DNA from 3 places in the Pseudarthrobacter sp. WHRI 8279 genome. Region 2 is predicted to be linked to each of the others. Evidence: predicted binding sites of a transcription regulator. Region 2 holds the regulator's gene; each other region holds the start of a gene.
The links. The regulator HrcA, encoded in region 2, represses chaperone genes, less so after heat shock. The targets are predictions, from matches to a motif close to TTNGCACTCGNNNNNNNCGAGTGCNAA.

Region 1 (7,332 bases), 1.2 Mb from region 2:
CCGGAGCGTGCATAGCTGCGGTAGGTAAGGAGGACCGCCTCCGCACCGATGCGTTCCGCGTCCAGGATCTCAATGTCCGTACGCTCGCCAGGGTCCTCCTCGAGGGCCATCATCATGGCGTCCCGGGTCCACATCCTGCCCGAACTGCCGATCTCCGTGAAGTCGGGGTGGAGCAGGACCGCTGTCCGGCCGATATCCCCGCGAACCAGCGGCCCCAGCAGCTCTCGTTCAAGTTCCTCCACGATGGCCTCAGGCGGGGCTTCAGCTGCTTTTGCGGCAGTCCCAGGCTCATCGAACCCGCGGTTATCCAGCTGGCTGAACAGGTCCGGTTCCTCGTAGGCCACTGCCTGTTTTTCTGGTTGCAGCGGTGCGCTTCGGGCTTCCTGCTTTGCCGGCGCCGGGTGGGCATGGTGGGCCCCGGGATATCCTGGCCCTGAACGGGCAGCCACGCCCTGCTGGTAGGCCGTTGCGGCGGCCCTGGCACGTTCGTCGGCGGCCTCGTTCAGGTCATGCCCGGCATGCCCCTTCACCCACTCGAAGGTGTACTTCCGGCCGGCAAGCTCCCGGTCCAGTTCCTTGAGGAGGTCCACATTGAGGACCGGCTTGCCGTCGGCTTTGCGCCAGCCCTTCCGCTTCCACCCCGGCATCCACTTGGTAATCGAATTGATGACGTACTGGCTGTCACACAGGATGTGAAGGTCCTCCTGGGGAAGGTGGGCCGTGGCGCGCAACAGGTCCAGGACCGCCATCAGTTCGCCCTGGTTGTTTGTCCCATGGGGCCACCCGCCCGCACGCCAGCAGTCGTCATTCACATACCAGGCCCAGCCGGCCGGACCGGGGTTTCCCAAGGCCGAGCCGTCAGCCGCTGCAGTTATCGTCACCGGTCCATCCTGCCAGACGGCCATGACAAACCGGAGACCGGCCCCGGCCATCGCCTGGAAAGCGGTTACCAAAAGTACTTGACGCGGACGGAGCGGGACAGGCAGAATCGCTGTATTGAAACGAGAAAGCGTTTTCTCATTCGCCCGATGTACACAGATGCAGCGGCAGCCGACGGGAAGCGCCCTCAGCACCAGGAAGGCACATCAATGACGATCCCAACCCTCAGCCGGAGGAAATTCCAGCTCGGCGCAGCAGCAGTTGCGCTTTCCCTCCTCGCCACAGGCTGCGGCACCTCTTCAGGCTCGGAGAGCAACGAGGAAGTAACCCTCAGGTTTGCCTGGTGGGGAAACGAGTACCTCAACGCCCAGACCGAAAAGGTGATCGACGCCTTCGAGGCGGAACACCCGAACATCAAGATTGAGTCTGAGCCCGGCGAGTGGGGCAGCTATTGGGACAAGCTTGCCACCAAGACTGCGGCCAACGATGCGCCGGACGTTATCCAGATGGACCAGAAGTACATCGCTGAATACGGCGGGCGCGGGGCGCTCCTTGACCTGTCCAAGCAGGAAGGCATCGATACTTCCAAACTTGATAAGGAAGCACTGGCCTCGGGCCAGTATGACGGTGCCCAGTACGGACTCAGCACCGGCCAGAATGCCTACGTCATCATGGCCAACACCAAGGTCTTCGAAGCTGCGAATGTTCCCATCCCGGATGACACCACCTGGACCTGGGACGAATTCATGGAAACAGCCTCGAAGATCAGCGCCGCCGGAGACGGCAAGAACTACGGCGCCGCGTACGGCAGCAATGAAGCAGACCTGATCATCTGGCTGCGCCAGCATGGGGAAAACCTGTATTCCCAGGACGGCAAGCTCGACTTCGATACCGCCACCGCAGCATCCTTCTGGGAGCGGCTGAAGGAACAGCGCGATTCCAAGGCAAGCCCACCGGCCACGGTGGCCACAGAAGACTCCGGCGCCGGGCTCGAGGAAAGCCTCTTCGGCACCAACAGGGTGGGCATGGCGTGGTGGTGGACCAACCAGCTCGGATCCCTCGAATCCACCACCGGGAGCAGCATCAAGATGCTCCGGGCACCCAGCATCGACGGCTCAGCGGCTGAGAACGGGATGTACTACAAGCCCACCATGTTCTGGTCCGCCTCGTCACGCTCCAAGCACCCGGAAGCAGCTTCCACCTTCATCAACTACCTGGCCAACAGCCCGGAGGCCGGGGCAATCCTGATGACGGACCGCGGCGTGCCTACCAACACGGACATCGTTGAAAGCATCACGCCGTCCCTGAAGCCTGCCGATACCACGGTGGTGGGTTTCCTGAAGGACATTGCCCCCGATATCAAGGAGGCGCCACCGGTCCCGCCGGTGGGCGCAGGCAGCGTGCAGAACGTCATCAAGCGCTACACCGATGAGGTCCTCTATGACCGCCTTACCCCCCAGGCCGCAGCTGAAGCCTTCAAGAAGGAAGTTGAAGGGATGCTGGCCAGCGCCAAGTAGTAACAGCCCGCGGTAAACACAAATGCGGCCCCCTCTCCGGAGGGGGCCGCATTTGTGTGCAGCGGGACAGGTCCCGGCATGGAAGGCTTAGAAGCCGCCCATGCCGCCCATGCCGCCCATGTCGTCTCCGCCTGCGGGGGCAGCGTTCTTCTCGGGCTTGTCAGCCACCACTGCTTCGGTGGTGAGGAACAGGCCGGCGATGGAAGCCGCGTTCTGCAGGGCAGAGCGGGTTACCTTGACGGGATCGTTGACGCCGGCAGCCAGCAGGTCGACGTACTCGCCGGTTGCTGCGTTCAGGCCGTGGCCTGCGGGCAGGCCGCGGACCTTGTCCACAACCACGCCCGGCTCGAGGCCTGCGTTGAAGGCGATCTGCTTCAGCGGAGCGTCGATGGCAACGCGGACGATGTTCGCCCCGGTTGCTTCGTCGCCGGACAGCTGAAGGTTGGCGAATGCCTTGGCTCCGGCCTGGATCAGGGCCACGCCGCCACCGGCAACAATGCCTTCTTCAACTGCAGCCTTGGCATTGCGGACTGCGTCCTCGATGCGGTGCTTGCGTTCCTTGAGCTCAACCTCGGTGGCAGCACCGGCCTTGATGACTGCAACGCCGCCGGCCAGCTTGGCCAGGCGTTCCTGCAGCTTCTCGCGGTCGTAGTCGGAGTCCGAGTTCTCGATCTCGGCGCGGATCTGGGACACCCGGCCCGCGATCTGGTCGGCGTCGCCGGCACCTTCAACGATGGTGGTCTCGTCCTTGGTGACAACAACCTTGCGGGCCTGGCCCAGGAGTTCCAGGCCGGCGTTTTCCAGCTTGAGGCCCACTTCCTCGGAAATGACCTGGCCGCCGGTGAGGACGGCGATGTCGGCAAGCTGTGCCTTGCGGCGGTCGCCGAAGCCCGGAGCCTTGACGGCGACGGACTTGAAGGTGCCGCGGATCTTGTTGACGATCAGGGTGGCCAGGGCCTCGCCCTCGATGTCCTCAGCGATGATCAGCAGCGGCTTGTTGGACTGCATGACCTTTTCCAGGACAGCAACCAGTTCCTTGACGTTGGAGATCTTGGAGTTGACGATCAGGATGTACGGATCCTCGAGGACCGTTTCCTGGCGCTCAGTGTCCGTGACGAAGTAGGCGGAGATGTAGCCCTTGTCGAAGCGCATGCCTTCGGTGAGCTCGAGCTCCAGGCCGAAGGTGTTGGACTCCTCGACCGTGATGACGCCTTCCTTGCCCACCTTGTCCAGGGCTTCGGCGATCAGCGCACCAATTTCGTCGTCACCGGCGGAGATGGAGGCGGTTGCCGCGATCTCTTCCTTGGTTTCGATTTCCTTGGCGGAGTTCAGCAGTTCGGCGGTGACGGCGTCAACGGCCTTCTCGATGCCGCGCTTGAGGGACAGCGGGTCGGCGCCGGCGGCAACGTTGCGCAGGCCTTCCTTGACCAGGGCCTGTGCCAGCACGGTAGCCGTGGTGGTGCCGTCGCCAGCAACGTCGTCAGTCTTCTTGGCAACTTCCTTGACCAGCTCGGCGCCGATCTTCTCGTAAGGATCGTCCAGCTCGATCTCCTTGGCGATGGAAACACCATCGTTGGTGATCGTGGGGGCGCCCCACTTCTTTTCGAGGACGACGTTGCGTCCACGCGGGCCGAGGGTGACCTTAACGGCGTCGGCGAGGATGTTCAGGCCCCGCTCAAGGCCGCGGCGTGCCTCTTCATCAAATGCAATGATCTTGGCCATAACGGCAGTAGTCCTTTCGGGACAGTCGTTAAGAATGAACCTTCGCTGCAGTGCCCGCGACGGACGACCCGTTGCCGGCGGCCTCTGTATGCCTTCGGGTGAGGGTCTCACTCCAGTTAGGTGTTTCTTCGCTCCTCGACCGGTGCCGGCGCCGCTGGCAGAAGCCACGCTTTGCTAGCAGTCGGTACGTCAGAGTGCTAACTCAATAATTAGCACTCCCCACGTGAGAGTGCAAGCGAATAAGCAGCGCAAAGCGCCCTGGCGGGGGCGTCTTCGCCGAGGGCGATCAGCCGGCGGCGCGGCCTGCCGTTTCTACGCCGGTGGCCGTGGGAATGTTGTCGGCGCCATACGTGAAGACCGTGAAGGTGGCTGAGGTGATGTCACCGTTGGCGTCGAACGCGACAGGGCCTGATTCGCCGTCGTAATTGATGCCTGTCCCGGCCCTGAGGCCGCCCAGGCACTCTTTGTAGGAGGGACACCCCGCTGGCGCCAGGATCGCCCCGGAAGCACGCGGTGCACCCGAAGCACTGGAAGCACCCGCAGTCCCGCCGGACACGCTGACCAGGTTGGCGGCGATCGAGCGCCCGGCATCATCCTCTGCGTTGGCAGCCGCGAGGGCGGCAAGGGTGACGGCGTCGTACGTTTCCGCGGCGAACGAAACATCCTTTAGTTTGCCGTCCACGGCCAGCAGCCGCTCCTGGAAACCGGCAGAGGGAAGCTGCCCGGGGACCACCGCGCGGGCGCCGTCCAGCGCCTTGGCACCGAGCTTGGACCCGTACCGCGCGAAGGCGCCGTCACTGAGAATGATGCGTGAGCCGGCAATTCCGGCATTGTTCAGTTCAGCGAGGGCACCCTGGGCGCCGTCACGGGCTATCAGGATCACCGCATCGGCTTTGGCTTCCCCTGCCTCACGGGCGGCTTCGCCCGCCTCGCCCGGCGTGAACTCCCCGCTGGCTGCCACGTCCAGTCCGGCCTGTTTGGCTGCAGCGGAAACAGCCGCCGAAACGTCCTTGCCGTAGGAGCCTTCCTGGTACAGGACCGAGATGGTGGCGGCTCCGGCGTCCTTGGCGAGCTTGGCCAGCACGGGTCCCTGCGCGACGTCGGCGGCGGCCGTCCGGAAGTAGTATCCGCCGCTGGCAATGCTGCTGAGCGCGGCCGCGGTGTTGGCAGGGGAGATCAGCGGAGTCCGCGCCCTGGAGAGGATATCGACGGCCGCAGCGGCATGGCTGGAGTCCGTGGGGCCGATGACTACATCCGCCTTGGCCTGGACCAGCGCCTGCGCCTGGGACGCTGTGTCCACGCCGGCTTCAACAGGCAGGAGTTCCACCTGACGGCCCTTGTGCCCGCCGGCGGCGTTGATCTCCTTGACGGCGAGCTTGGCGGCCGCCCGTTGGGGACCGTTCAGAAAGCCGTTGGCACCGGTGTTGTCCAGGATCAGGCCAACCCTTAGCGTGCCGTCCCCCGAGGCCTCCGCCGGCTCCGTGCGCGCATTTCCAGTCACTCCGGAGCAGGCGGTCAGGGCCAGCGTGCCGCAGAGGGCTGCGGCGAACAACGGGCGGATGGCGGCAGCGGAAGAAAACGGGTGCTTCACTCGGCCGGCCGGACGCTTTCGGCCTGCGGGCCTTTCTCGCCTTCGCCGACTTCAAGTTCCACACGCTGGCCTTCATCCAGCGCACGGTAGCCCTCACCCTGGATGGCGGACCAGTGGACAAAGATGTCGTCCCCGGAGCCGTCAACGGTGATGAAGCCGTAGCCCTTTTCCGCGTTGAACCATTTGACGGTTCCTCGTGCCATGATGACCACTCTTTCCGTTAGGTGCGGGGTGTTCCGCCGGTGCCGCCGTGACTCGAAGCCCGGAATTCACTTTAGCCAATGCGCACCGGCAGCGCCGGGGCACTGCATGGCCGGCGGCAAACGTTATTCAGGCGTAACCCCTGGCCCTGGCGGGGGAGGATGTGACGTAAGTGTTTGTTGGGAAGCCCGGCGCTACTGGTATCCGGGGCCGAGAACCACCACCAGGGGAACCTGGAATTCGGCACTCTCCACTACGGCCGGAACGCCCAGGAGTTCAGCGAGAGCTTGCGCACTGGCCTCCTGCGCTGCTCCCGCGTAGAAGATGACGGAGCCCTGCTGCGGCGCCCCTGCCCAGTTGCCTACCTGGCCCAGCGTCCAACCGTCCGACTGCACGGTTCCCCCCACACGGCTTGCCAGCCCGGCAATTCCCGCAGCGTTGTACACGGCCACGGCCTGGGTTTTGTCCACCACTGCCGTTTGAATGGTGGGCTGTGGGCTGGACGGAGTCTCGTTGCCCGCTGCATCCGGTTCGGAAGAGGACGAAGGCTCCGGCTCGATGGAGGGACTTGCTGACGTGTCCGGCGCAGCGGAAGGGGTCGGACCGGTTTCGGCCAGCGGTGCTGCTTCCAGGCTCGACGCCGCCTGGGTGGCAGGACCGTCGAACCCAAGCTTGGGCAGGATCAGGAAGGAAACCACGCCGATGGCCAGCGCAACAACCCCTGCGGTCAGGATGGGCCACAGACGGACCCGGCGCGGAGCAGATGCTGTCCGGTGTACACCTTGTCGCGACGCGGTCTGCGGAACCTTGTCGAATTCATCGCGGGCGTATTTGGTCATGGGAAAGAGACATCCTTGTGTGTAGCTGCTGAGGATTCAGCGTGAGCGTCTTAAGCGTCGGACCCCAGGCGGCGTGCAGTGCGTGCACGGTGACGCGACGTACGTAGTCTACGCAATCTCTTGACCAGCATGGGGTCATGCGCCAGCGCATCCTCGGTGTCGATCAGGGCGTTGAGGAGCTGGTAATAGTGCGTGGCGGACAGGTCGAACAGTTCCCGGATCGCCTGTTCCTTGGCGCCGGCATACTTCCACCACTGCCGCTCCAGGGCAAGCATCTGCTGCTCCCGCTCGCTCAGCGGCGACTCCCGCAGCGTGAAGTCTGCCAACAGGGTGTTCCGTTGTTCCTGCTCCGGCAGGTGCTCCCGAGCTGGCTCCGCCACGGCGCACTCTCCTTAGCTGGTTTACGTAAATGTCTGACCCCCATGCTACGGACGAACAACACCATTGTCATTTGCGCTGTAGCTGAGCCGCGCAGGAGGCGCAGGCACAGCCGGCGCCTCCTGCCGCCTGCAAGAATGGACTGATGTTTGAATCCGACGCCTTGTTTGAGCTGGAGCAGGAACCGACCGGCACCACGGGCTTC
Region 2 (7,332 bases):
CTCGAGCGCGAGTACAACCTGGATCTGATCTCCACCGCACCCAACGTGGAATACGAGGTGACGCTGGAGGACAAGAAGGTGGTCCACGTGACCAACCCCAGCGAATACCCGTCCGGCAAAATCTCCGAAGTCCGCGAGCCCATGGTGGCCGCCACCATCCTGGCTCCCAACGAATTTGTCGGCGCGATCATGGAGCTGTGCCAGAGCCGCCGCGGCGTGATGGGCGGCATGGACTACCTGTCAGAGGACCGGGTGGAAATCCGGTACCGCCTGCCGCTGGCCGAGATCGTGTTCGACTTCTTCGACATCCTGAAGTCCAAGACCCGCGGCTACGGCTCCTTGGACTGGAAGGCCGACGGCGACCAGGTGGCCGACCTTGTGAAGGTGGACATCATGCTCCAGGGCGAACAGGTTGACGCCTTCTCCGCCATCACCCACCGGGACAAGGCCTACGCGTACGGCGTCATGATGACCACCAAGCTGCGCGAGCTTATCCCGCGCCAGCAGTTCGAGGTGCCCATCCAGGCGGCCATCGGTTCCAGGATCATCGCCCGCGAAAGCATCCGCGCCATCCGCAAGGACGTCCTGGCCAAGTGCTACGGCGGTGACATCTCCCGTAAGCGGAAACTGCTGGAGAAGCAGAAGGAAGGCAAGAAGCGCATGAAGATGGTGGGGCGCGTCGAGGTCCCCCAGGAAGCCTTCATCGCTGCGCTCACCACCGACGAGTCCAAGGACAAGGCCAGGAAGTAGTGGTTACAGCAGCCGGTACTGCCGGAGGCCCCTGCAGTGCCTAGCGTTCTTCCCCTTGGCGACCCGGCGCCGTCGGACGGTCTGCTGCCCCACCAGGCAGCCGATGGTGCGGCGGAGCGGGCGTTCGGGCTTTATGTACACATCCCGTTCTGCGCGGTCCGCTGCGGGTACTGCGATTTCAACACCTATACCGCCACGGAACTTGGCGGCGGTGCCTCCCAGGACGCCTATGCCGCCACCGCGGCCTCGGAAGTGTCCCTGGCAGCCAGAGTCCTCACGGAATCAGGCCTGCCCGCGCGGCCGCTCAGCACGGTGTTCTTCGGGGGCGGCACGCCAACCCTGCTTCCCGCGGAGGACTTGGCCCTGATCCTGGGACGCGCCATCGACCTGTGGGGGATCGAGGAGGGCGCCGAGGTCACCACGGAGGCGAACCCGGACTCCGTCACCCCCGAGTCCCTTGCCATCCTCAAGGACGCCGGCTTCACCCGGATCTCGTTCGGCATGCAGTCAGCTGTTCCCCACGTCCTCAAGGTCCTGGACAGGACCCACACGCCCAGCCGCGTGCCGCAGGTTGTGCAGTGGGCCCGCGACGCCGGACTGGCCGTCAGCCTGGACCTCATCTATGGCACGCCCGGGGAGTCCCTGGAGGACTGGCGGTACTCGCTCGAGACGGCGCTTTCCTACCAGCCGGACCACATCAGCGCCTACGCGCTGATCATCGAAGACGGAACGAAGCTTGCCGCCCAGATCCGCCGTGGTGAAGTCCCCGGGATCGACGACGACGACCACGCCGACAAGTACGAGCTCGCCGATGAGCTGATCACCAAGGCCGGCCTGGGCTGGTACGAGGTCAGCAACTGGGCGCGCACGCCCGGACAGGCCTGCCGCCACAACCTGGCCTACTGGCGCGGCGACGACTGGTGGGGGATTGGGCCGGGGGCCCACTCGCATGTGGGCGGTGTGCGGTGGTGGAACGTCAAGCACCCCACTGCCTACGCGGGGCGCCTGGCGCAGGGAGTGTCACCGGCGGCCGGCAGGGAAACCCTGGATGCGGAAACACGGAACATGGAGCGCGTGATGCTTGAGGTCCGCCTTCAATCCGGCCTCGAGATCTCCTCGCTGGGCACCGCAGGACGGCGCGAGGTGGCCGGGCTCATCGCGGAGGAACTGATTGATCCCGCCGCCGCCTTCGCAGGCCGCCTGGTCCTCACGCTGAAAGGCCGGCTGCTGGCTGACGCCGTGGTGCGCCGGGTCCTGCCGGACTAGCAGTTTCAGTGCTGGGCTGCGGGCGGTGGGCCCACGCCGGCGAGGGCCCCGGCACGAGCTTGCGAGTGCTGGGAGCCGGAGGGGACTACTTAATCCAGCGCAGGTTGTACTGGTAACGGTGCGGCTGGCCTTTGTTCACATGGATGCCGGCCGCCACGGAGAAACAGGTCAGGGCAATCCAGATGAGGGTGGCAATCACGGCGAAGATGTTGCCGATCACCGGAACGAACACCAGGATGTTCGCCACCACGGCGGCGATGGTGGGAGGCAGGCTGAAGTTCAGCGCTTCCTTGGACTCCTGCGCCGTGAAAGGGCCCCTGTCCCGGAAAATGAGGTAGATCAGAAGAGCAGGAACGCAGCCAAGGATTCCGCCAAAGTGCGCCATGGTGGCCCACTGCCGGTCTTCGCTGGCTGTCAGGGGCAGCGCATTCGCCGGAACGCCATGGTATTCCGAACGGCCCTGGCCGCCCTGGGTGTCCCTGTGATCGCGTGCGTTTTCTGCCACAGTCTGTTCCTTCTAAAAGTGCAATGGTGCTGGCTAAGAATGCATATCAGTTGAGACGGACTGCAAATGACGCAGATCCGCAGTACCAAGAATACTGGCTGGAGGCGCGGATGCTGGTCCGGGGCTCCGCGCACGGCGGCGCGGCGGTCCGGTCAGGGAACCGTCAGGAAGTCAATGACTTCCTCCACCCTCCCCAGCAGGGAGGCTTCCAGGTCCGCGTAGGTGCGGACAGCACCCAGCAACTTCTGCCACCCAAGCCCAATATCCTCCTTGGTGGCGTGGGGCCAGCCGAACGCGGCAAGGATCCCGGTCTTCCAGTCCTGCCCGCGCGGCACCACCGGCCATTTTTCGATGCCCAGCACGGCAGGCCGGATCGCCTGCCAGACGTCCACGTAGGGGTGGCCCACGATCAGCACGTTCCCGGCAGCCCCCGGTGAGGCCATCACGGCGTCCGCAATGCGGGACTCCTTGGAGTCCGGCACCAGGTGGTCCACCAGGACGCCCAGGCGCCGGCCCGGACCGGGCCTGAAGTCTGCCACTGCCGCGGCAAGGTCGTCGATGCCGTGGAGGGGTTCGACGACGATGCCTTCCACCCGAAGGTCGTCTCCCCAGACCTTCTCCACCAGTTCGGCGTCGTGCTTTCCCTCCACCCAGATCCGGCTGGCCTTGGCCACCTGCGCGCGCTGGCCGGCCACCCGGACTGAACCTGATGCTGTCCTGCCGGTGGCGGCGGGTGCCTGCCGCGGCGCCGGGGGAAGAAGCTTAATGGCCTGGCCTTCGAGGAGGAAGCCGAAGCCCAGGCGGAAAGACCTTGATTTGCCGCGGCTGTCTTCCAGAGCCACCACATGCATGCCCCCGGATTTCTCCACGCGTGTCACGGCGCCCACCCAGCCGGACTGGACGTCCTCCAGCACCATTCCCCGTTCAATAGGAACTTCAGGCAGTTCAGCCTTTGACGGAGCGGACATGTCCTGGGGACCCCAGTTCTGGTACTGCATGATTCACTCCGCCTAGCGCTCGATCACAGGTCCGGAATTTCGCCCGGAGCGGTACCAATGCTAGCAACGGGGAGAGGCATAATAAACTGTTAGCACTTGGGCATGTCGAGTGCTAAACGATGAGCGGCACAGCGCGGGCGGCGCGGCCGCCCCGAACCCTGGATGGAGGTGGAGTGTGAGCGAGCCACGCAAACTTGAAGTACTCCGTGCCATCGTGGAGGACTACGTCCACTCCCGCGAGCCCGTGGGGTCCAAAGCCCTGGTGGAGCGCCACCATCTCGGTGTGTCCAGCGCAACCATCAGGAATGACATGGCGGCCCTGGAGGAAGAGGGCCTGATCACGGCTCCGCACACCAGCGCCGGCCGGATCCCCACGGACAAGGGTTACAGGCTGTTCGTCGACCAGATCTCCGCCGTCAAGCCGCTGTCCCAAGCGGAGCGCCGCGCCATCCAGTCCCTGCTGGAAGGATCGGATGACCTGGACGACGTCCTGGACCGGACCGTCCGGCTGCTGTCGCAGCTCACCAACCAGGTTGCAGTGGTCCAGTACCCGCACCTGAGCAGGGCACTGGTCCGGCATATCGAATTCGTCCTCCTGGCCCCGCGGAAGGTGCTGGTGGTGTTGATCGCCAACAGCGGCAAGGTGGAGCAACGTGTTATCGACGTCGGACAGGACCTGGGGGACGAAGCCCTGGCGGCTCTTCGGTCCCGGTTCCTTGGCTCGCTTGCCGGAACACCACTGAGCCATCTGTCCCAGTCCCTGCCAGCGGTGGTGGCCATGGCCGCCCCGGGGCAGCGGCAGGCGGCCCAGGCCCTCGCTATCGGCCTGGAGGCGCTGGCACAGAGCAGCCGCGAGGAACGCATGGTCATGGCGGGCACAGCCAACCTGGCAAGGTCCAACGTGGACTTCCCGCTCAGCATCGGCCCAGTGCTGGAAGCACTTGAGGAGCAGGTTGTTATGCTCCGCCTGTTGAGCGAGATGGCGCAGGACCACCGCGGGGTGGCTGTCAGCATTGGCCGCGAGAATCCCTACGACGGGCTGGCCGAGGCATCGGTTGTAGCCACAGGCTACGGCCCGGACAGCGCAGCGAAAATCGGCGTGCTCGGGCCAACACGCATGGACTATCCCACCACCATGGCCGCCGTCAGGGCAGTTGCCCGCTACCTTTCCCGGATCCTGGGCCCCTGAGGTCCATCCCGGGCCACTGGACACCCACAGCATTTCCAGCAGTCCAACTGCAGGCAGTACAACAAGGAAGAGATACGAACTTTGAGCAGCCACTACGACGTCCTTGGAGTCTCACCGGAGGCCACGGGAGAAGAGATCAAGAAGGCCTACCGCAAGCTGGCACGCACCCTGCACCCGGACGTCAACCCGGGTGAGGATGCGTCGGACCGCTTCAAGGCTGTAACGCATGCCTATGAAGTCCTGTCCGACCCGCAGAAACGCCGGGTGTACGACACCACAGGCAACGAAAACGGCACGGACAACGGCTTCGGCGGAGGCAGCTACGCCGGCCAGGGGTTCGCGTTCCAGGACATTTTCGACACCTTCTTTGGCGCCGGCGGTTCCACCGGCCCGGCTTCCCGCGTGCGGCGCGGGCAGGATGCCCTCATCAGCGTGCGGATCGAACTGCGCGACGCTGTCTTCGGTGTCAATAAGAAGCTCGAAGTGGACACTGCGGTCACGTGCCCAACCTGTGAGGGTTCCTGCTGCCAGCCCGGCAGCCATCCGGAACGCTGCGACATCTGTGGCGGCAGCGGCCAGGTCCAGCGCGCCGTCCGTTCCATCCTGGGACAGGTCATGACCGCGGCCCCATGCGGAACCTGTGAAGGCTTCGGCACCGTCATCAAGGACCCGTGCAACGAATGCAGCGGCCAGGGGCGCATCCGCAGCCGCCGTTCGCTGACCATCAAGGTTCCCGCCGGCGTAGCCACCGGAACGCGCATCCAGCTTTCCGGCCAGGGGGAGGCAGGCCCGGCCGGCGGACCTTCCGGTGACCTGTACGTTGAGATCCGCGTCAACAACGACGCCACCTACGTCCGCGACAACGACGATCTCCACGCCACCCTCCACATCCCCATGACGGCCGCCGCCCTGGGCACCGAAGTAAGCCTGGAAACGTTCGACGGGCCACAGGAAATCGACGTCAAGCCCGGCACCCAGTCCGGCGAAATCATTACCCTTCGCGGACTTGGCGTGACCCACCTGCGCGGTTACGGCCGCGGCGACCTCAAGGTTCACCTGCAGGTTGAAACACCCGCCAAGCTTGATGCCGCGCAGGAAGAGCTCATGCGGCAGTTGGCCAAAATGCGCGGTGAGCAGATCACCGAGGGCAAGCTTGCAGCCAGCGGCGGCATGTTCGCCAAGCTCCGGGACCGGCTCGGTAACCTGTAGCGGTGAGCAACCCTGTCTTCTTCACCCCGCCCGGGTCCCTGGACCACATGACGGCGGGGCGGGCCTTTGTCCTCGACGGGACCGAGGCGCGGCACGCCGTCACGGTCAAGCGGCTCGCCCCGGGCGAGCCCGTCGACATTGTTGACGGCGCGGGGACGCGGATGAGCGGACGGGTGCTTACGGCGTCGCCCGCCGCCCTCGAGGTGGAGTGCACCTCCCTTGCTGTGGAGGAGCGGCCGGCCATAAGGCTGGTGCTGGTGCAGGCCCTGGCCAAGGGCGACAGGGATGAACTCGCCATCGAAACGGCCACCGAACTCGGAATCGACGCCGTCATACCCTGGCAGTCCGAACGGTCCATCGTGCGGTGGAAGGGCGACCGGGCAGCTAAGGCCCACGCAAAGTGGCAGTCCGTTGTGGCGGCGGCAGCCAAGCAGGCACGCCGGGCGTGGGTCCCCGAGGTGCGGCCCGCCGTTGACACTGCCGCGCTGGCCGGACTCGTAGAGGCCGCAGGGCTGGCCATTATCCTCCATGAAGACGCCGTGCGCCCCCTGCGCACCGTACTGGAAACCTGGCAGGGCCGGGATGGAACGGAACCGTGCGAAGTGCTGCTGATCGTCGGGCCGGAAGGCGGCATCAGCCCCAGGGAAGTAACAAGGCTCTGCGGCAAGGGCGCCCTCACCGCCCTGCTGGGGCACCATGTCCTGCGCTCATCAACCGCCGGGCCGGCCGCCGTTGTCCTTGCCAGCGACGTCTTAGGCCGTTGGACCGCACCCCTGCCCTAAACCTGCCGGTTTTTATCCGGCTGGGCAGCTACCGGACCTTAAAGGCCCGGGAGTCTTCATTCTGGTCCGGCTGATCGCCGGCGCCGGCCTGGGCCACCTTCAGTTCGTAGTCGCCGGCCGGCAGCGTGAGGGCAAGCGAAAACAGGCCGGCCTGGCCCGGCTCCGCTGCCGCCGTCGTCTCCCCGGTCAGGAACGGCACCTTAGTGCCGTCCTCTTCCGCCCGCAGGATCTGCCAGCGGAGCTTCCCCCCGGAAAGCGTGCTGCGGCCGGTGATCTTGACACTCCCGGCGGCCACTTCTGAGTTTTCCTGCGGATCAATGATCCAGACAGGGGCCACCATGCCGCTGGCCCTGGTCATCAGCTCACCCAGCTGGATGTGGCCGAAAGCGACGTAATCGGTGTGCCCATCCACCAGGATCCGCACCCGGATCTGCTGCCCGGAATCGATAAGCCCTGAACTCGCCGCAGCGGCGGTGGCCGTGTACACCAGCTGCTGGACAGCGCGGCCGGCCATGTCGGCGTCGAGGTTGCTGTTGAAAGCGTCCTCGGAGACATCCACGGTGATGACGTCCTTTCCCGAGATGGACGTGGCCAGCTGGCCCGGGCTCTGCCACGGGGTAAAGAAATCCGGGT
Region 3 (7,332 bases), 780 kb from region 2:
GCAGACATGCCGCGCCATCCCACCCCCACCCGGCCCTGGCGCGGCCTGGCGGTCAGCAAGCCCACCGCCGTCGCGATTTCCGCTGGTTCCAGCCGGCGCAGCAGGTCCGCCAACGCGTCCACCTTCGCGAGCCGGGAGCGCGTGGCTGCGACCGTATCCGTAGTTTTCACGAGCTCGTCGAGCAGCATGGCATCAGTCTGCCACGCCCGGCCCGTCCACTATGGACAGCTCCGGACGGGAGTTCCAGACTGGACGCATGGGAATCATCGTCGCGAACCTGTTCATAACCCTCGACGGCGTGTACCAGGCGCCCGGCGGCCGCGAAGAGGACACCGAGGGCGGCTTTGCCCACGGGGGCTGGCAGGCTCCCGTGTCCGACGACGAGGCGGAAGCGGCCATCGAGGCCGGCATCAGCAGCATGGACGCCCTGCTTCTGGGCCGCAGGACCTATGACATCTTCGCGGCCTACTGGCCCCACCAGTCCGGCGACATTGGCGCCGCGCTCAACCGGGTGCCAAAGTTCGTAGTCTCCAGCACCCTGTCCGATCCCTGTTGGGCGGGAACGACAGTCCTGCCCAATGCCACGGCCGCGGGCCGGCTGCGTGAAGAGTACGAACAGGTCCACATGTTCGGCAGCGGCGTCCTGATCCGTTCACTGCTGGCGGCAGAGGTGCTTGACCGCCTCCACCTCTGGCTCTATCCCGTTACTTTGGGCCAGGGCAAGCGCCTCTTCGACGCCGGGACCGTTCCCGCCACCTACCGCCTCGCGGAGCCTGCGCGCACCTTTCCGAAGGGGGCGGTGTCGCTGGCCTACGAGCGTGCGGGCGTTGTGGAGACGCAGGATATGCCGGCCACGCAGGGCACGTAATGGCCAAGGTCATCGCAGCAATCACAACGTCGGTTGACGGGTACATCACCGGCCCCGGCGACGGTCCCAGGTACGGCCTGGGCCGGGGCGGAGAACGGCTGCACTACTGGGTGATGGGCGGCCCGTGGACCTACGACGGCGGCCACGACTTTGCGATGCACGGCCCGGACAGGGAATTCTACGAGGAACTCGTTGCGGGGTTGGGTGCGGGGATCGTTGGGCGGGGGATGTATGACGCGGCGGGAGCGTGGGGAGGTACCAACCCGTTCCCCGGGCCGCTGATCGTGCTCACCCACCGTGTAGCGGACCAGCCCGCGGCTTCGTCCGGGTTCACGTTCGTGTCCGGGCTGGAGGAAGCCCTTGCACAGGCCAGCAAAGCGGCCGGCGGCCTGGACGTATCGATTGGCGGCGGCGCGGACGTGATCCGGCAGGCACTGGCCGCCGGGCTGGTGGACGAACTGGCGCTGTCAACGGCACCGGTGGTCCTGGGCGCCGGCAAGCGCCTGTTCGACGGCTTCGAGCATGACATCGACCTGGAGATCCTGAAGGCTGTCAGTTCACCGTTCGCCACCCACGTCCGTTACGCCGTGAAGAAGTAGGCGACTGCGTTTCCCGCACCAAAAAACCGGCCCAGCGGATGCTGGACCGGTTTCTTGTGCGTGCAGGACTGGACCCACGCCGTCAGGGAGACGGTAGGGATCAGTGGCTGTGGCCTGCGTGCTCGTCTTCTTCGGCCGGCTTTTCGACGACAAGGGTCTCGGTGGTGAGAACCAGGGCAGCGATGGAGGCCGCGTTGCGGAGGGCCGCACGGGTGACCTTGACGGGGTCGATCACGCCGGCAGCGATCAGGTCCTCGTACTCGCCCGACTTGGCGTTGAAGCCGTTGTTGGTTTCCAGGTCGGCAACCTTGGAGGTCACAACGTAGCCGTCGAAGCCCGCGTTCTGGGCGATCCAGCGCAGCGGCTGGACCAGGGCGCGGCGGACGATGCCCACAGCAGCGGCGGCGTCCCCTTCGAGTGCCTTGACGGCGGGGTCCTCATCCAGTGCCTTCAGGGCGTGGATCAGGGCCGAACCGCCACCGGCAACGATGCCTTCTTCAAGGGCAGCGCGGGTGGAGGACACAGCGTCCTCGATGCGGTGCTTCTTTTCCTTGAGCTCAACCTCGGTGGCGGCGCCAACCTTGATGACACCGATGCCGCCGGCCAGCTTGGCCAGGCGCTCCTGGAGCTTTTCACGGTCCCAGTCGGAATCGGTGCGGGTCAGCTCGGCGCGGAGCTGGGCTACGCGTGCTGCCACGTCTTCGGCCGAGCCTGCGCCGTCAACGATGGTGGTGTTGTCCTTGGTGACCGTGATGCGGCGGGCGGTACCCAGCACCTCAAGGCCAACGGTGTCCAGGCTCAGGCCCAGTTCCGGGGAAACAACCTGTGCACCGGTGAGGGTGGCGATGTCCTGCAGCATGGCCTTGCGGCGGTCACCGAAGCCCGGAGCCTTGACGGCAACAACGTTCAGGGTGCCGCGGATGCGGTTGACGATCAGCGTGGACAGGGCCTCGCCGTCAACGTCTTCGGCGATGATGAAGAGCGGCTTGGAGCTCTGCAGCGCCTTCTCCAGCAGCGGCAGGAATTCCTGGATGCTGGAGATCTTGCCCTGGTTGATCAGAATGAGGGCGTCCTCGAGGACTGCTTCCTGGCGTTCCGCGTCGGTGACGAAGTACGGGGAAAGGTAGCCCTTGTCGAACTGCATGCCCTCGGTGAGGACCAGTTCGGTCTGCGTGGTGGAGGATTCCTCGATGGTGATCACACCATCCTTGCCAACCTTGCCGAAGGCCTCGGCGAGGAGTTCGCCAACCTCGTCGCTCTGGGCGGAGATCGCTGCAACGTTGGCCACCTGGGTGCCTTCAACGGGGCGGGCGTTCTCGAGCAGGCGGGCGGCAACGGCTTCAACGGAAACCTCGATGCCGCGCTTGATCTGGCCGGGGGCGGCACCTGCCGCTACGTTGCGCAGGCCTTCCTTGACCAGCGCCTGCGCCAGGACGGTTGCCGTGGTGGTGCCGTCACCGGCAACATCGTTGGTCTTGGTGGCTACTTCCTTGGCCAGCTGCGCGCCAAGGTTCTCGTAGGGGTCGTCAAGTTCCACTTCGCGGGCGATGGTGACGCCGTCGTTCGTGATGGTGGGAGCGCCCCACTTCTTGTCCAGGACGACGTTGCGGCCGCGGGGGCCGAGCGTCACCTTGACGGTGTTGGCGAGCTTATCGATGCCGGCTTCAAGAGACCGGCGGGCAGCGTCGTTAAACGCAAGCTGCTTTGCCATGGTTTTGTCCTTTCAAGACAGAACCCCGCGCAGCTGACCAGCAGAAAGCATGACCAGCGGCACGGGGATCCGGAGAGTTACTTTACGACGATCGCCAGGACGTCGCGGGCGGAGAGCACGAGGTACTCGGTGCCGCCGGTCTTGACTTCGGTTCCGCCGTACTTGGAGTAGATAACGACGTCGCCGACGGCTACGTCGACAGGAACGCGGTTGCCGTCTTCAAAGCGGCCGGGGCCAACTGCAACAACTTCGCCTTCCTGCGGCTTCTCCTGTGCGGAGTCCGGGATCACCAGGCCGGAAGCCGTGGTCTGCTCGGCTTCGAGCGGGCGGACAACAATACGATCCTCAAGAGGCTTAATAGAGACCGACACTCGGACCTCTCCTTCTTCGTCAGCAAATTCGTGGACTGGAAAGCTTTCCGCCGTGGCTGGCAAACCGTCGTCGCGGTGCCGGCGGCAGCCTGGCTGGCAGCTCTTCATGTGTTAGCACCCTCCGAGGGAGAGTGCTAATAGAGACTGTATGCAAGGGTTAGCACTCGGTCAAGGCGAGTGCCAGAGTTTCGTCATGGGCGGAACGTGACTGCGTGTAAATTGGCCGGGTGCGAGCCGCCATTTACCTGACTCTTGCCACCCTCTTCTGGGCGGGCAACTTCGTTGTTGGCCAGGCTGCCATGAAAACCATGGAGCCCCTCCAGCTGACGTTCTGGCGGTGGGCCCTGGCCGCCGCGCCGCTGCTGGTCCTGGCGCAGCTGGTGGAAAAGCCGGACTGGCGCGCTGTCCTGCGCCACTGGCCGGCCCTCCTGCTCCTGAGCTGCCTGGGGATGAGCGCTTACACCCTGCTGCTTTACAGCGCCCTGGGCCACACCTCGGCCCTGAACGCTTCCCTTGTAACCGCCGCGAACCCCGCCCTCATCATGGTCCTGGCAGTGGTCCTGCTCCGGGACAGGCCGCGCCCCCTGGGCTGGGCGGGGATTGCGCTGGGCCTGTGCGGCGTCCTTTTGGTCCTCACCGGCGGCGAGCTGGAGCGGCTGCTGACCTTTTCGATCGATGCCGGCGAGTTGCTGATTGTCGCGGCCATCACCGTGTGGGGCTTCTACACGATCACCGCCCGCAGGCTGTCCGTCCCGGCAATCACGTCCACCGCGCTGCAAGTGGCCGTGGCGGCGGTCTTCCTGGTCCCCTTCGCCGCAGCCACGGGGGCGGGGCTGCCGGCAACGGCCGCGGAGGGCTGGTCCTTGGCCTACATCGTCCTGTTCCCCTCGCTGGGTTCCTACCTGCTGTGGAACCTGGCGCTGAAGCGCACCACTGCGGCGAATGCCGGAAACTACCTCAACCTCATTGCCGTGTTTACCGCGGTCATCACGGTGGCGCTGGGCCAGCCCGTCACGGTCCCCCAGGTCCTGGGCGGCATCCTGGTCATCTCAGGGGTCCTGCTGACCAGTGCCGGAGGAAAAGCACCTCAGCGGCCCAGGTCCTCGAAGTCGACGTCCTCCCCGCCGTCGCCCTCATCCTCGCCCGCTGAGTTCCGTCCGCGGTAAAGCAGCACCGCGGCGGCCGCGGCCACCATGAGCGAGGCAACCAGGAAGAAGATGCTTCCAGCGCGGGCTCCGGCGTACAGCCCGCGGATGTCCTGCGCCTCCTGGGTGTCATCCTGGATGCTGTTGCCGCCCACGGAATACACAGTGGCATTGAAAGCGTCCAGGAAGAAGATGATCACAAGCAGCGCGATGCACACCACGGCCACCACTGCACTGGCAATCAGTGCCGGGCGGGCGAACCGCGCCAGGCCCCCCGGGTGGTGCTGATGGGACTGCGGGGAACCTGCACTGTCGTTCATGGCTTCAACACTATCGGCCGCCGGCATGCCGCTCCTCCACTAGGCTGGAACCCATGGCTCAAGCTCCCCAGGACCAGATCGCACCACTGCTCACCCCTGAAGGCTGGGAGCTTCTGGCGTCCCTGGGCCCCTACCAGGAGGAGAAGTCCTTCGAGCTGAACTCGGCCCTGCGCAAGGCCGGCCACTCCCCCGAACTGGTTTCCGCCGTCCTGACCCAGTCCAGGCTCCGCACCAGGGCTGCCGCCAAGTTCGGTGAGTTTGCCCGGAGCATGCTGTTCACCCAGGCCGGACTGGAACAGGCAACCCGGCTCAACGTTGCAGCACGCCACGCCCAGCGGTTCGCGGAGGCAGGAATCCGTCACGTTGCCGACCTTGGCTGCGGGCTGGCCGCTGACTCCCTGGCACTGGCCTCCATGGACATCACTGTCACCGCCGTGGAGATGGATGAGACCACCGCCGCGTGCGCCACCGTCAACCTGATCCCCTTCCCCAACGCCACCGTGGTCCATGCGGATGCCACGGCAGTGCCGCTGGACGGGATCGACGGCGTCTGGCTGGACCCGGCGCGCCGCGTCACCTCCACGTCCGGCACCAAGCGGATCTGGGACCCCGAGGCCTTTTCCCCGCCACTGTCCTTCGTTGAGAACCTGGCGGCCTCCGGCCTGGCCGTGGGCGTCAAGATGGGGCCGGGCATGCCGCACGATTCCGTCCCGGCCGGCTGCGAAGCGCAGTGGGTCTCCGTGGCCGGGGATGTGACGGAGGTTGCGCTGTGGTTCAACGCCGTGCGGCGCCCCGGTGTCCGCCGGGCCGCGCTGGTCCTCGGTGCCCAGGGCGCGGCGGAGCTGACCAGCGGCGAAGACTTCGGCGCCGGCCCCACGGCTTCGGTGGGTCCGGTGGAGGGCTACCTGTACGAACCCGACGGCGCGGTGATCCGCGCCGGGCTGGTGGCCGATGTTGCGCTGCAGCTCGGCGGACACCTGGTGGATGAGCACATCGCCTATGTGTGTGCGCCGGAACTGGTGGACACACCTTTTGCCCGCGCCTATAAGGTCCTGGACGTGATGCCGTACAACGTCAAGGCGCTCAAGGCCTGGGTGAAGGACAACGGCATCGGCGTGCTGGACATCAAGAAGCGCGGCACCGCCGTCACGCCCGAGGAACTCCGCAAGCAGCTCCTCCCAAGCGGGAAGAACACGGGCGGGAAGAACACAGCCGGCAGGAAGTCCGGAAACAAGACAGCCACCCTGGTCCTGACCCGTATTGGGGAGGACCGGGTGGCCATCGTGGTGGAGCCCGTCCAGTAAGGCTACTGTGCGCGCATGAACTCCTCCGCAGCGCGGACCTGCTCCGCGGCGGGCCGCACGCCGGTGTAAAGCACAAACTGTTCAAGGGCCTGGATGGTTGCCACCTCCGCCCCAGTGATCACCGGCTTTCCCGCGGCCCGCGCCGCCCTGACCAGCGGGGTTTCGGCCGGCAGCGCCACAACGTCGAAAACCGTCCGGGCGGCGTCAATGGTTTCCTGGGGGAAGGCGAGCGCGTCGGCTTCCGCCCCGCCCGCCATGCCTCCTGCCATACCTCCTGCCATACCGATGGGCGTGACGTTAATGATCAAGTCCGCCGTCCCGCCGTCGAGCGCTGCCTGCCACCGGAACCCGTACTGCTCTGCCAGCGCGCGGCCGGTCGTTTCGTTCCGGGCGATGACCGTGACATCCGTGAAGCCGGCGTCCCGGAGCGCCGCGACGGTGGCCTTGGCCATGCCGCCCGCTCCCTGGACCAGGACCGAATAGCTGGTGGGCACCTTGTTGGTGGCCAGGAGCTGCTCGATGGCGGTGTAGTCCGTGTTGTAGGCCTTCAAGTGCCCGTCCGTGTTCACGATGGTGTTGACGGAGTCGATGGCCTTCGCGGAAGGATCCATCTCGTCCACCAGCGCGATCACGTCCTCCTTGTAGGGCATGGAGATGGCGCAACCGCGGATGCCCAGGCCGCGGACCCCGGCGATGGCCTGTTCAAGGCTGGTGGGGGCGAAGGCCTTATAGATCCAGTTGAGGTCCAGCTGTTCGTAAAGGTGGTTGTGGAAGCGGGTCCCGTTGTTGCTGGGCCGGGCCGAGAGCGAGATGCAGAGGGTCATGTCTTTATTCAGAATGGGCACCTGACCATTAAACGCGTTCCCTCCCAACTAAGTAGCAGCAGATGTCGGTATCGGGCCCCAAAAGGACATCTGCTGCTACTTAGTTGGGGTCAGGGGCAGCCGGTTCCCGCCGGGAAGTTTCCGACGGCGGCCGGCAGCTTTCCCGGCGCGCCCGCCTTCCCGGCCAGCA

Region 1: a site for HrcA is predicted at 4,293-4,319, ahead of groL (chaperonin GroEL). Genes of this name have one in related genera too.
Region 3: a site for HrcA is predicted at 3,707-3,733, ahead of groES (co-chaperone GroES). Genes of this name have one in related genera too.

What each region holds. Positions count from the first base shown of each region.
Region 1 is NZ_CP168162.1:4,296,086-4,303,417, reverse strand. It holds gene ABRP28_RS19750 (ribonuclease HI family protein) at 1-881, opposite strand, end outside; gene ABRP28_RS19745 (sugar ABC transporter substrate-binding protein) at 1,089-2,396, shown strand; gene groL (chaperonin GroEL) at 2,484-4,118, opposite strand; gene ABRP28_RS19735 (ABC transporter substrate-binding protein) at 4,405-5,709, opposite strand; gene ABRP28_RS19730 (cold-shock protein) at 5,706-5,912, opposite strand; gene ABRP28_RS19725 (LytR C-terminal domain-containing protein) at 6,105-6,749, opposite strand; gene ABRP28_RS19720 (DUF3263 domain-containing protein) at 6,800-7,129, opposite strand; gene ABRP28_RS19715 (uracil-DNA glycosylase) at 7,273-7,332, shown strand, end outside.
Region 2 is NZ_CP168162.1:1,189,347-1,196,678, reverse strand. It holds gene lepA (translation elongation factor 4) at 1-750, shown strand, start outside; gene hemW (radical SAM family heme chaperone HemW) at 787-2,016, shown strand; gene ABRP28_RS05335 (DUF4870 domain-containing protein) at 2,102-2,521, opposite strand; gene ABRP28_RS05330 (DUF3097 domain-containing protein) at 2,674-3,519, opposite strand; gene hrcA (heat-inducible transcriptional repressor HrcA) at 3,695-4,708, shown strand; gene dnaJ (molecular chaperone DnaJ) at 4,790-5,917, shown strand; gene ABRP28_RS05315 (16S rRNA (uracil(1498)-N(3))-methyltransferase) at 5,920-6,699, shown strand; gene ABRP28_RS05310 (GerMN domain-containing protein) at 6,728-7,332, opposite strand, start outside.
Region 3 is NZ_CP168162.1:1,972,007-1,979,338, forward strand. It holds gene ABRP28_RS08930 (ATP-dependent DNA ligase) at 1-188, opposite strand, end outside; gene ABRP28_RS08935 (dihydrofolate reductase family protein) at 257-868, shown strand; gene ABRP28_RS08940 (dihydrofolate reductase family protein) at 868-1,467, shown strand; gene groL (chaperonin GroEL) at 1,568-3,178, opposite strand; gene groES (co-chaperone GroES) at 3,256-3,549, opposite strand; gene ABRP28_RS08955 (DMT family transporter) at 3,777-4,715, shown strand; gene ABRP28_RS08960 (hypothetical protein) at 4,637-5,014, opposite strand; gene ABRP28_RS08965 (class I SAM-dependent methyltransferase) at 5,068-6,318, shown strand; gene ABRP28_RS08970 (shikimate 5-dehydrogenase) at 6,321-7,163, opposite strand; gene ABRP28_RS08975 (glycoside hydrolase family 3 N-terminal domain-containing protein) at 7,253-7,332, opposite strand, start outside.